Regions from separate parts of the Priestia sp. P5_B4 genome, predicted to be linked through region 1. Evidence: riboswitches for the same ligand, from Rfam matches in the RefSeq annotation. Region 1 holds a riboswitch; each other region holds the start of a gene.
The links. A riboswitch is a leader RNA that binds a small molecule or an ion and turns the genes downstream of it on or off. The one in region 1 is predicted to bind cyclic di-AMP.
Positions count from the first base shown of each region.

Region 2: linked by a shared signal. The riboswitch ahead of AC1DRF_RS09920 (dicarboxylate/amino acid:cation symporter) and the one ahead of AC1DRF_RS03035 (cation:dicarboxylate symporter family transporter) in region 1 are both predicted to bind cyclic di-AMP.
Region 3: linked by a shared signal. The riboswitch ahead of AC1DRF_RS12680 (APC family permease) and the one ahead of AC1DRF_RS03035 (cation:dicarboxylate symporter family transporter) in region 1 are both predicted to bind cyclic di-AMP.

Region 1 covers NZ_JBFULJ010000011.1:17,109-21,385, forward strand. Annotated here, with positions in the region: gene thiC (phosphomethylpyrimidine synthase ThiC) at 1-110, opposite strand, end outside; TPP riboswitch at 224-338, opposite strand; gene AC1DRF_RS03025 (hypothetical protein) at 420-710, opposite strand; gene AC1DRF_RS03030 (undecaprenyl-diphosphate phosphatase) at 1,168-1,992, shown strand; cyclic di-AMP (ydaO/yuaA leader) riboswitch at 2,266-2,405, shown strand; gene AC1DRF_RS03035 (cation:dicarboxylate symporter family transporter) at 2,512-3,771, shown strand; gene ytvI (sporulation integral membrane protein YtvI) at 3,985-4,277, shown strand, end outside.
Region 2 covers NZ_JBFULJ010000077.1:298-4,574, reverse strand. Annotated here, with positions in the region: gene AC1DRF_RS09925 (NAD(P)/FAD-dependent oxidoreductase) at 74-1,543, shown strand; cyclic di-AMP (ydaO/yuaA leader) riboswitch at 2,145-2,299, shown strand; gene AC1DRF_RS09920 (dicarboxylate/amino acid:cation symporter) at 2,480-3,715, shown strand; partial or broken gene AC1DRF_RS09915 (aminotransferase class III-fold pyridoxal phosphate-dependent enzyme) at 3,824-4,277, shown strand, end outside.
Region 3 covers NZ_JBFULJ010000134.1:332-4,608, forward strand. Annotated here, with positions in the region: partial or broken gene AC1DRF_RS12675 (cation diffusion facilitator family transporter) at 1-632, opposite strand, end outside; gene AC1DRF_RS12680 (APC family permease) at 742-2,568, opposite strand; cyclic di-AMP (ydaO/yuaA leader) riboswitch at 2,731-2,871, opposite strand; gene AC1DRF_RS12685 (N-acetylmuramoyl-L-alanine amidase) at 3,063-4,109, opposite strand.

The DNA of each region.
Region 1 (4,277 bases):
TGGATTTCACGCATAGGCACTTTAAGATCTTCTCTGGATCCTTGGACATATACTTTGTGACTGTTTGGAAAAGGCTTTTTCATAGAAACTGATACATTTTGTTTTGACATTACATATTCCTCCGGTTTCGCATAAAGTGTAGCTATACCGAACCATAAAAAAATCGGGTTCTGTGATAGACAGAACCCGATGGAATAGGCGAAAAAAGAATAAACATATACTATTCTTTTCAAGACTACTTCCCTCCGCTGGTATAACCCAAATCAGGTTCAAAGGGTTAAAGAGTTTTATAGCACTCTTCTCTCAGTCTGAGCTATCAGACACCCCTAGTAGAAATAACATTCAAATTATTCAATTTACGGCTTAAGTTTACCATCATTCGGTAAAAAATCAACCCTTAAATAAAAAAAGCTAGACAATCAACGTTGTCTAGCAGCATCGATTGCAATCACAATAGCTGTAATAATGTGCATAACAAACCCTAAAAATGGAATCCAAGCAACCAGTGAAGTAACAATCCCTAGTATGTTTCCATACGCAGATAACCCTCGTCTATTAGCTAAAATGAGTGTGATAGCATGAAGAATAAATCCAATAAAAAGAGGAGTATAACTAAAGCCCATAACAATCCCCGCGCCAATTAAAGGAATTCCCAGCAAGGCTTCATACCCAGCAGTGACCCATTTCATTGTACGTACATTTCCATTCATAGTAAAAAGCCTCCTAAAAAAGATACTACTATATACGAGAAAAGAGAGAAAAAAGTTTCAAATTACTTAGGGGATATGTCGTATAAGCAAGCACTAGTTGATTAAAATGATAGATGACAGTAAAGGGGATGGAAAAAACATAATCATTTAGTCATTTTTTCACACTAAAGAAAAATAGTCTAGATGATTCATTTTTAGCTAAGGGCCTGGATTTTATACCGAACATAGCGACTGCTTTTTAAAACAAATAAAAGCTGATATCTTGTTTTTTGGTTATAGCATGTAAGGTTTTTATTACAAATTATTAAAGATTCTTATCTTTTTGCAAATACACATTGTATTTCATAGTTTTAACAATTATGATAAAAAAGCAAGTGTCAAAATAGGAAAATAGTTGAGCATGGAAAACGAAGCGATAAGCTTATTAATTTGAAAGAAAGGCAAGGTATATAGCTTTATGTGGGAAATTATTGTAGCAATCATTTTAGGGATTGTAGAAGGTTTAACAGAGTTTGCTCCTGTTTCGTCAACTGGGCATATGATTATTGTGGATGACCTGTGGTTAAATTCAAAAGAATTATTTTCATCTCCCGTAGCTAATACATTTAAAATTGTTATTCAGCTAGGGTCGATCTTAGCAGTAGTAGTTATTTTTAAAGATCGTTTCATTAATTTATTAGGATTGGGAAAAAAGCCAGCCGCTCCAATTGGACCGACAAATCGCTTGAATTTAATGCAAGTAATTGTTGGTCTGTTACCCGCAGGAGTGTTAGGTCTTTTGTTTGATGATTACATTGATGAACATTTGTTTTCTTTAAATACGGTGCTAATTGGCTTAGTAGTCGGAGCTGTATTAATGATTCTAGCAGATTTGTTTGGACCTAAACGTCCGCGTGTAGAGACGGTGGACCAAATGTCTTATGGACAAGCACTGGGTATAGGACTGTTTCAATGTATTGCTCTTTGGCCAGGTTTTTCTCGTTCAGGCTCAACGATTTCAGGAGGGGTTCTTCTTGGAATGAGCCATAAGGCAGCGGCAGATTTTACATTTATTATGGCAGTGCCAATCATGGCAGGAGCAAGTGGACTTTCATTGGTTAAAAACTGGCAGTATTTCACATCAGATGCACTACCGTTTTTTATTGCTGGTTTTATCAGCGCCTTTATTTTTGCGCTGGTGTCTATTCGCTTTTTCCTGAAATTAATTAATCGTATCAAATTAGTACCGTTTGCACTATATCGAATTGTGTTAGCAGCTATTCTATATTTTGTATTTTTATAAAATAAACATGCGTGTTCTTTAGTCCCTTAAACTTCTAATAGAGACTCAAAGAGCAAGAAAAAGCTATTGCAACATTGCAATAGCTTTTTTGTATAAATATATATTATCGCCTTTTGAAAGCGTTTTATAAACATGGGTATTGACAAAACGTGTCGAAAAATAGTAAATTAATATTTGTGCAGTATAAAGTTAAGTAAAAGTAAGACTTCTGTTTAGTTTTATTGACTGTAAAAAACGTATGACAACGTATAGATCGTTTTAATTTTATAAAAACTGAATAATAAGCTTAATCGTATAGAGCGGGGGAATCATTATCGGCAGTAAAGCTGCCTAGGGGTGAATCCTTACAAAAGGTAGGAAACTCTCAATTCCGAATCCGACAGTTAACCCCGTTTGCTTTATTGAGAGAAAGAGCCCAAAATAGCGTAAGTAAAAGGCTGTTCTTTCTTAAGAATAGTCTTTTTTTGTTTTTTCAGAAAAGTATATACAAATGTCATACATCTTTGGGGAGGTACATCTATGAAAAAAATTCGTTTTGGTTTGGCTACGCAGATTTTTACCGGATTAATCCTCGGTGTTCTTGTAGGGGTAATTTGGTTTAACGATCCGCGTGTAGTAACATACCTACAGCCGCTAGGAGACCTATTTTTAAGATTAATTAAGATGATTGTTATTCCAATTGTTATCTCAAGCTTAGTCGTTGGAGTTGCAGGAGCAGGGAGCGGCAAACAGGTCGGAAAGCTCGGCGTTAAAACCATTCTCTATTTTGAAATTATTACGACTTTTGCAATTGTAATCGGTGTATTGGTTGCTAATATTTTTCATCCTGGGCAAGGTGTAGACATTCATTCAGCACAGAAGAGTGATATTTCACAATACGTTGAAACATCCGAACAGCAAGAAGGAAAGTCAGTGGCTGAAACTTTCTTACACATTGTTCCGACAAACTTTTTCCAGTCAATTGTTGAAGGAGACATGCTAGCAATTATCTTCTTTACAGTGTTATTTGCACTAGGAGTAGCGGCAATTGGGGAAAGAGGAAAGCCAGTTGTACAATTCTTCGACGGCGTTTCTCACGCAATGTTTCACGTGGTAAACCTTGTAATGAAAGTGGCGCCAATTGGTGTATTTGCTTTAATTGGTGTAACAGTTTCAAAATTCGGCTTAGATTCACTCCTTTCATTAGGAAAGCTTGTTATCTTAGTTTACTTAGCGTTAATTTTCTTCCTACTTGTTGTATTAGGAGGAATTGCGAAATGGGCAGGAATTAACATTTTCCACTTATTCCGCTATATGAAAGATGAACTGTTGTTAGCATACAGTACATCTAGCTCTGAGACAGTTCTTCCGCGAATTATGGAAAAACTTGAAAAGATGGGCTGTCCAAAAGCTATCGTATCGTTCGTTGTACCAATTGGTTATACATTTAACCTAGATGGTTCCGTTCTTTATCAAGCGATTGCAGCGTTATTCTTAGCGCAGGTGTATGGTATTGATTTAACGATCGTTCAACAGCTGACGCTCATTCTGGTATTGATGGTTACATCTAAAGGAATGGCTGCGGTGCCAGGAACATCATTTGTTGTATTACTGGCTACTCTTGGAACAATCGGCGTTCCGGCAGAAGGATTAGCCTTCATTGCTGGAGTAGACAGAATCATGGATATGGCACGTACGGTTGTTAACTTAGTAGGAAACACACTAGCAGCAATTGTGATGTCTAAATCTGAAGGCAAATTTGACCCTAAAAAAGGTACAGAGGTCATGAGAGCCGGCTAATTTATAAATTAAAAAGCTACTTATTCTATTCAAAAAATTAGAATAAGTAGCTTTTTTCATAATAATTCCTTTATTATTATGGAAATTGACCCTATAATATGTAACATCAGGTATAAATATATCCAAATTTTATTCTTACATAAAAGCAGTCACTGGTTCCTTTCTTTATCAATAAATATAGAGATAGCTTAGCTAGTTGGGGGATAGTAGAGTATGTGGAAAAAGCGAATATGGGTCATCGCCTCGATAGTAATCGTATGTTTGTTAATCCCTTACAGTTTACCGATTGTGTTTGCTTTATTAACAGCATTAGCGCTTGAGGGTATTGTTCAAAAATTGCATCAATCTTTTAAAATGAAGAGAGTCTACGCAGTGCTTATGACCTTCATTTTATATGTTGTTTCGCTCATACTTATTGGATTTTTTATTGTTCGGACAATCGTTACGCAAGTGGTTGCTCTTTCAAAGATAGCGCCTTCCTTTGTAAAAGAAATCTATGAAACCGC
Region 2 (4,277 bases), on a different contig from region 1:
TAATAAAAAAAGAAAATTCGGTCAATAACTTTTATCTTTTACCCAAAGAAAAAAGATGATGGGAGAATGTACAATGAACTCAAATTATGATGTTATTGTGGTAGGGGCAGGACCCGCTGGGATTTTTACTTGCTATGAGTTAACGTTAAAATTACCGGAAGCAACTATTTTATTAATCGATAAAGGACACGATATCTATCGACGTAATTGTCCGATTCTTCAGAAAAAAATCGAAAAATGTCCGCCTGCGGTTGGCAAAAAAGAGTTTGCTGGCTGTTTGCCCGCTTGTTCTATTACAAATGGTTTTGGTGGAGCCGGCGCATATTCAGACGGGAAATTTAATATCACCAGTGAATTTGGAGGTTGGATGACGGATTATCTATCTGAATCACAGGTGGTAGATTTAATTAAATATGTGGATGAAATTAATTTAAAACACGGAGCAACCGATACGATTACGGATCCGTTAACTGATAAAGTTCGTGAAATTGAAAAACGCGGATACGCAGCAGGATTAAAGCTATTGCGTGCCCAGGTGCGTCATTTAGGAACAGAGCAAAATTTGGAAATTTTAAAAAGCATTTATGAATACTTAAAAGAAAAAATTGATATGCAGTATAAAACGGAAGTAGCCGATTTAATAACAGAAAAAGAAGACGGTCAGCATATCGTGCGCGGTATCGAATTGAAGAATGGTGAAAGAATTACGGCTGATAAAGTGGTTGTTTCACCAGGTCGAGACGGCTCGAAGTGGATGAGCGACTTACTAAAAAAACGTCGTTTGAAAATGATTAACAATCAAGTGGACATTGGCGTTCGAGTCGAAACATCCAACGTTGTTATGGAAGAAATCAACAAGCACTTGTACGAAGGGAAATTCATTTACAATACGTCTGTAGGTACAAGAGTCAGAACGTTCTGCAGCAATCCTTCAGGACATGTGGTAGTAGAGAATCATTCAGGTATTATGTTAGCAAATGGACACGCATACAAAGATCCGAAGCTTGGAAGTCAAAATACGAACTTTGCGCTGCTTGTTTCTCATAAATTTTCGGATCCATTTGATCAGCCGAACGAATATGCGCACGAAGTATCAAGATTAGCTAATATGCTGTCAAACGGGGGCTTAGTTGTTCAAAAGTATGGAGATATTTTAAAGGGCCGTCGTTCAACAGCGACTCGAATTAAAGAAGGCTTTTTAGAACCAACGTTAAAAGAAGCTGTACCTGGTGACTTGGGCTTAGTGCTTCCTTATAATACGATGAAAAGCTTAATTGAAATGACAGAAGCACTGGATCATGTAACGCCTGGGTTAGCATCTGAACATACGCTATTTTACGGTGTGGAAGCGAAATTTTACTCCGCCCGTCCGAAGTTAAACGATAAGTTTGAAACTGAAATTTCTGGTTTATACGTGGGAGGAGACGGAGCTGGTATTACGCGAGGGCTCGCGCAGGCAAGTGCGTGCGGTGTGTGGGTAGCGCGTGACATTGTTGAAAAATTAAAGAATCGCAAAGCAAGTTCTGAACCTGTTACTGTATAAAAAAAGAGGCCGTCACGGCCTCTTTTTTTTATGTGTTAAATAACGAGAGCGACTAAGTAAAAAGTAAAGAACTTGTACCGCTCCAACTCCGATAGTTTTATATGATAATTACCCGCTCTTTTTTAAAAAGTATGACGGAATCCATCCTTCTATCGTGAACAGAATTAAATACAATAAGGCGAATTGATAAGGTCCATTTCTTTGCATCAATAAATTCAGTGGAATTTTAGGGAGGGTATATCAAGCAATACAAGGATAAAATCAACAGTTGAAAAGAGTTATTTTTTGATGAGTAAAATATTTATGAAAGCAATAAAGTACACGGATATTAGAATAATTATTCAAATTTATGAATGGGAGTTAATGAGAATAAAGTTCACTTTACAAACTATTTTTTGAATTAATTTTTTATCCATTAGATTGTAAGTCTTGTTAAATAAGTATTTGTGGTTTGTTGAAATATGATGTAAAAATTTTAAAATATAACAATTATCAACTTTTTATGATAAAATCATGCATTATTTTTGAATAAAAACTTGACAGAAACATATAAAATGAATTTTAATTAAAGTAACAATTATTATCATGCAAAAATATTAAAGAAAATTATTTGCTTAATCTCTTTTGTTTTATAAGAGAACGGGGGACCCATATTTGTGCGTAATGTACTTGGGGTGAATCTTGAATGAATCAAGTAGGGTAACTCACGTACCCGAATCCGACAGCTAACTCCGTAAGCATTCAGTGAGGGAATAACAGGTCTATGACACCATGATATTCTCATGGTTTTTTGTATAGCTAAAAATATTCCTAAACTATTAATCTGAAAATTTTTAATATATTGTATATTTTGAGTGTTATCGTTCTCAATGCATGGTAAAATAAGTATAGTAGTTAGAATCATTCTAATATAATTTATTTACGGGAGGTAAATCTATGAAGCTATCGACAAAGATCATTATCGCGCTAATTGCTGGTGCTATTGTAGGAGTGTTAATTAACGCTTTTGCTCCAAGTGCTTTTGCTCCGCTGGACAAGTACTTGTTTACACCGCTTGGCCAAATTTTCTTAAGCTTAATTAAAATGCTTGTTGTACCAATTGTGTTTTTCTCTATCACGTTAGGTGTAGCAGGTTTAGGAGATCCTAAAAAACTAGGAAGAATCGGGGCTAAAACAGTTTCGTACTTCCTAGTGACAACAACCGTTGCTATTGTAATTGGTTTATTATTAGCATTTGTTATTAAACCAGGAACATTTGGATCTTTTGATACAAAAAACGCTTCTTTTGAAGCCGAAAAAGCACCGCCAGTTGGAGAAACATTCTTAAATATGATTCCAGTCAATCCAATTCAAGCGATGGCTGAAGGGAATATGCTTCAACTTATCGTTTTCTCTATCTTTATCGGTTTTGGTATAACGATGCTTGGAAGTAAAACAAAAGGGCTTTACAATTTACTTGAGCAAGGCAATGAATTGATGATGTACCTTGTGAATCTAGTGATGAAGTTTGCTCCTTACGGAACATTTGGGCTTCTTGCAACAGCGGTCGGAAGTCAAGGCTGGCAGGCAATTAAAGCGATGGGGCTGTACATGATTGTAGTCGTGCTCGCACTGTTTATCCATTCAATCGTAACATATGGGGGATCAGTCGCTCTTATGGCCAGACGTAACCCAATTGAATTCTTTAAAGGTTTTGCTCCTGCGATGACAGTTGGATTCAGTACATCAAGCAGTAATGCAACGCTTCCGATTTCAATGAATGTGGCTCAAAAAAATCTTCGTGTCCCGGAGTCCATCAGCAGTTTTGTTCAGCCGTTAGGTGCTACCATTAACATGGATGGAACGGCAATTATGCAAGGTGTAGCGACTATTTTTATTGCACAAGTATACGGCGTTGACCTGTCGCTGGGTGCTCTTGTGACGGTTGTATTGACAGCAGTGCTTGCTAGTATTGGTACAGCAGGTGTGCCTGGAGTTGGTCTCATTATGCTAGCAATGGTATTGAGTTCGGTTGGTCTGCCTGTAGCAGGTATCGGATTGATTATTGGAATTGATCGCTTGCTTGACATGCTTCGTACATCTGTAAATATTACGGGAGACGCTGCGTGTGCCGTTATTGTGGCTGAGTCAGAAGCAAAGCGTATAGATAAATCTGTAACGCAATCAGCTTAATAAGCGTAAAAGCTCTAGCTATATGCTAGGGCTTTTTTTATTGGCAAGAAACTCTTCGTTTCAGCATACAGTTTAATAAGAGTGTATGTTTGAAAGGAGAGTGCGGAAATGAATAAAACTCATGTAATAAAGCCGCTGCTCGACGACGACTACCCAGTTATTTCATATGGAAAAGGAATTTATTTGTACGACCAAGATGGAAAAAGGTACATAGATGCTTCGTCGGGGGCAGTTACAGCAAGTATTGGACACGGCGTAAAAGAAATTATTGATGCGATGACCGATCAGGCACAGAAAGTTGCGTTTGTATATCGGTCGCAGTTTACAAGTGATCCAACAGAAGCCTTAGCTAAGAAACTATGTGAATTAAGCAGCAATCATTTCCAGTGGAGCTTTTTTGTTAACAGCGGGACAGAAGCGACTGAAACGGCTATGAAAACGGCAATTCAGCATTTTCAAGAGCAAGGAAAGCCAACCAAAACAAAGGTTTTGTCACGCTGGATGAGCTATCACGGTATTACAATAGGAGCTCTGTCTATGTCAGGGCACGTTGGAAGACGAA
Region 3 (4,277 bases), on a different contig from region 1:
AGCCCAATTAAAATAGAAGCAATTCCTTCAGCTTGGTGAAAAGGTGTAAACCGTGAAATGAAAACGGCTATTAACGCCAATACGCCTCCTCCAGTAGCTACCAGATCTTCCATAAAGACCAGCTTGGTTGCTGGCTTTGCTTTATTTAAATGAACAAAGCTTTGCGTAAAAACATTGACCTCTGCGGTATTCATTCCGACATCGTGCAAAATTTCTTTCATCGCCTTAAATAGGACAAACATCTCAAGTAACACCGAGATGCCAAGTACTGCAATATTTAAAATAAAGCCTGAAGACTTCGTGGGATGAAGAATGTGGTGATATCCTTCTTTAATCGTTTCAAACGCCATAATTCCTACTACAAGAACCGCTCCTAATAGAACGAGATTAACCAATCGGCCGAAACCATTTGGAAATCTTTTGGTCGGGGCTTTTTTACTTAATGCCGAACCTATAAAGACAAAAAACTGATTAGCTGCATCTCCTAAGCTGTGCATCGTTTCAGCAAACATTGCTACATTCCCTGTTAAAGCGAAAGCAATTCCTTTAATGATAGAGATAATGGTATTAACTACAGCGGCCATGATGGCCGATTTATTTCCCTTTCGCAACAATTTAATTAATTCACTCATACAATCCCTCCGTTTGCGCCTTTGATGAGATTCGATTACGGTTAGTGTATGTGAATTTAAAAATTAAAAACCTCCAACATACAAGTTGGAGGTTTTTAGTCATGTTTCATTATTTTTTAAAACGGTACGGTACAGTTGTAACAATTACATTTTTACGGTAAAGCAAATGTGCTTTTAACAGCAGACTGGACTGATTGTGAAGGATATTTTGCCAGCTTTTTTTCGTAATGAATTGCGGAATAACGACCGTAATAGCCATATTATTTTCCCGGGCTTTTTCCTCAGCCATATCGATGAATCGAAACAGCGGCCGCACTAAGCTGCGGTATTGAGAATGAAACGTAACAATACGAATATCAGGCTGCCACTTCTCCCACTTCTCTTCCATTCTCTTTTCGCTTTCTCGATCAAAGGCTACATGTACTGCAATAACGGTATCGCCAATCGTTCTTGCATAATTTAATGAATTTTCTACTACCTTTGTCATTCCTGCTACAGGAACAATGACCACACTTCCTTCAAGCTTTCCAATCTTTTCTCCTTGCTTAATGCGAAGCTGCTCTCCTACCGCTTCATAATGCGTATGAATGCGATGAAAAATATAGACAATAACCGGTAAGAAAATGAGCACGGACCATACTTGTGAAAACTTCGTTGTAAACAAAATAATTAGCACAGTTAAGGTAATGAGGGCACCAATTAAGTTAATGGTTAGCTTCCCTTGCCAGCCGGCCGGCTTTTCTCTAAGCCATTTGACAATCATGCCTGTTTGAGAAAGCGTAAATGGAATAAACACCCCGACTGCATAAAGAGGAATTAATTGTTCAGTCGCTCCTTTAAAAGCTACAATTAAGACAATAGAAGCAATTCCAAGGGTCACAATTCCATTTGAATAGCCTAGTCGATCGCCACGAATTTGAAACATTCTTGGCATGTATTTATCAGACGATAAGTTGACAGCCAGCAAAGGGAAAGCTGAAAAGCCCGTATTCGCCGCTAGCACTAGAATTAGAGCTGTTGTGCCTTGAATAAAATAATAAAATCCATTTCGTCCAAACACACTCGATGCAATTTGTGATACAACCGTTTCATCTGCTTTTGGAGAAATGCCAAGCCAATAAGCTAAAAACGTGATGCCAGAAAATAAAACGGCTAAAATACCGCCCATCAGCATTAATGTATGAACAGCATTTTTTGCACCTGGCTCTTTAAAGTTAGGCACTGCATTTGAAATAGCTTCTACACCTGTTAATGCTGAACAGCCTGACGAAAAAGCTTTTAATAATAAAAACAAACTAATACCTGGCACTACTGTACCGAGAGAGGGATGAAGCTCAGGTGAAACTTGACCTGTCGCTATTTTAAACAAGCCTACCGCTATTAACAAAATAAGAGCAATAACAAATAAATAAACCGGATAAGCTAATACAGAAGCGGATTCTGTTACACCACGTAAATTTAAGACGGTAATAAAAATCACCAGCAAACACGCAATTACTACATTGTAATGATGCAGCGTTGGAAAAGCCGAAGTTAAGGCATCCGTTCCTGCTGAAACGCTCACAGCAACTGTTAAAATATAATCCACCAACAGTGATCCTCCAGCTATAAGCCCAGGATTTTCTCCTAAATTGGTTTTCGAAACAATATAAGCTCCTCCGCCTTGCGGATACGCATAAATAATTTGACGATACGAAAGAATTAAAGCCGTCAGCAGAACCAATACCCCAAGCGCAATTGGAATCGAATACCAATAGGCAAGAACGCCGACTGTTGCAAGTACAATCAAAATTTGTTCTGTTCCATAAGCCACTGAAGATAAGGCATCTGATGATAAAATAGCCAGTGCTTTAAGCTTACTAAGCTTTTGATCGCCTAACTCTTTTGTTTTAAGCGGCTTTCCAATCAATAATCGTTTGAGAACTGAATAGTTCACGTAATTTCCCTCCGATGATTGCTTAGCTACTATTTACTGTTCATTGCTAAGCTCAGTTACAAGTTCACGAATAAGTGATATTACTCCTAAAAAATACCTTTTTATGTTAAAAAAGCGCACAAAAAAAACACTAAGGGTTCTCAGCGTTTTTACACAGCTTAAACCTYCTCTCCAAAACGCTKATGRGGTTAGCTGTCGGATTCGGGCYWTRAGAGTAGCCCTACCTTTAAAAAAGGATTCACCCCAAGTGACAATGCACAAATTTGGGTCCCCCACTTCTGACGAATTAAGCGATAACAGGTCAATATAATTTTCGGTTAAAGGGTATGATCGATAACATGTTTCTTTCATAACTATCCTTTGTTCTTAGATAATATACTCCCGTACAAATGGTTTGTAAAGCATTATTTTACGCAAACCATAAAATAGTGCTTAAGGCGCTTTTAACAGAAAAACAAAAGGTCTTCTGCCCGCTTACAGAAGACCTTTTTGCTTTAACTTTTTGCTTTTAAAACGGCTGCTAGCTTGTTTTTCGTTTGAGGACCATAAATGCCATCCACATCATAAGGAAGATACACAAGCTGAAAACGTCTGACTGCATCTTTCGTTTGAACTCCATATATTCCGTCTACTGAACCTACTTTAAAATTCACCGCGTTTAATGCTTTTTGAAGCTGTTTCACGGCTTCTCCAGAATCACCTTGTTTTAAAATTCCATTTGGAAGTGGATATTGTTCCGAAGGTGGAGTTGGTGACGGTGTTGGAGATGGGTTTGGTGAAGTCCCTGAAGGAATAACAATTGTTTTTCCAACCTGTAGTGTTAAAGGATCAGAAAGCCCTGTATTCGCTTCTTGAAGCGCTTGTACTGTTATGTTGTACTTCTGTGCAATACTGTAAAGCGTATCTCCTTGCTTGATCGTATACGTTTTTGTACCTGGTTCAGAAGGTGATGGATTCGGAGTTGGTGTTGGATTGGGGTTTGGAACTGCACGACGAGGTAAATTTAAATATACGGCAATTCCTTTTGCATACGATTCACCCATKCTTTTTAAAAAAGCTTCGTTTTGGAGAAGTGCTGCATCGGTGCGGTTATCAATAAAGGCTATTTCAGTTAGTACTGCGGGCATATTTGTTAAGCGAAGCACCGCATAATTGGCTGATTTTCGACCGCGATTCGGATGATTATACGACAGCAGCGTTGGCTGTACTTGGCCGTGGACAATTGATTGAAACGTTTTACTGGCATTGCTAGCGCTTCTATAAACATAATCTTCATATCCTGTTCCTCCCCCGGCATTTACGTGAATAGACATAAATACATCTGCTCCCCACGAATTAGCTTGAGAAGCGCGCTGAGATAACGATAAAAAAGTATCTGTGGTACGAGTGGTTTTAATCGTAAAGTCACTGTAGGTGCTATTTAAATAGCTTATTAAATATTGTTGAATTTTTAAAACTAAGTTTTTTTCATACAGTCCGTTCGCTCCAACTGCTCCTGCATCTGCCCCACCATGTCCTGCATCTAGATAGATTTTTTTCATATTACTTGTCCCTCCTTATTGTTAACATATGTATGAGGGCAAAAAGTGCTACGTATACTAGCCTACTAAGTAGAAAATTACTAAAAAAAGAACCGCTACTCAAAGGCAGCGGTTTATTCTGCGTTGTAGACAGAATATTAAATAGGGATAGCTCTCAAGGAGTGACAG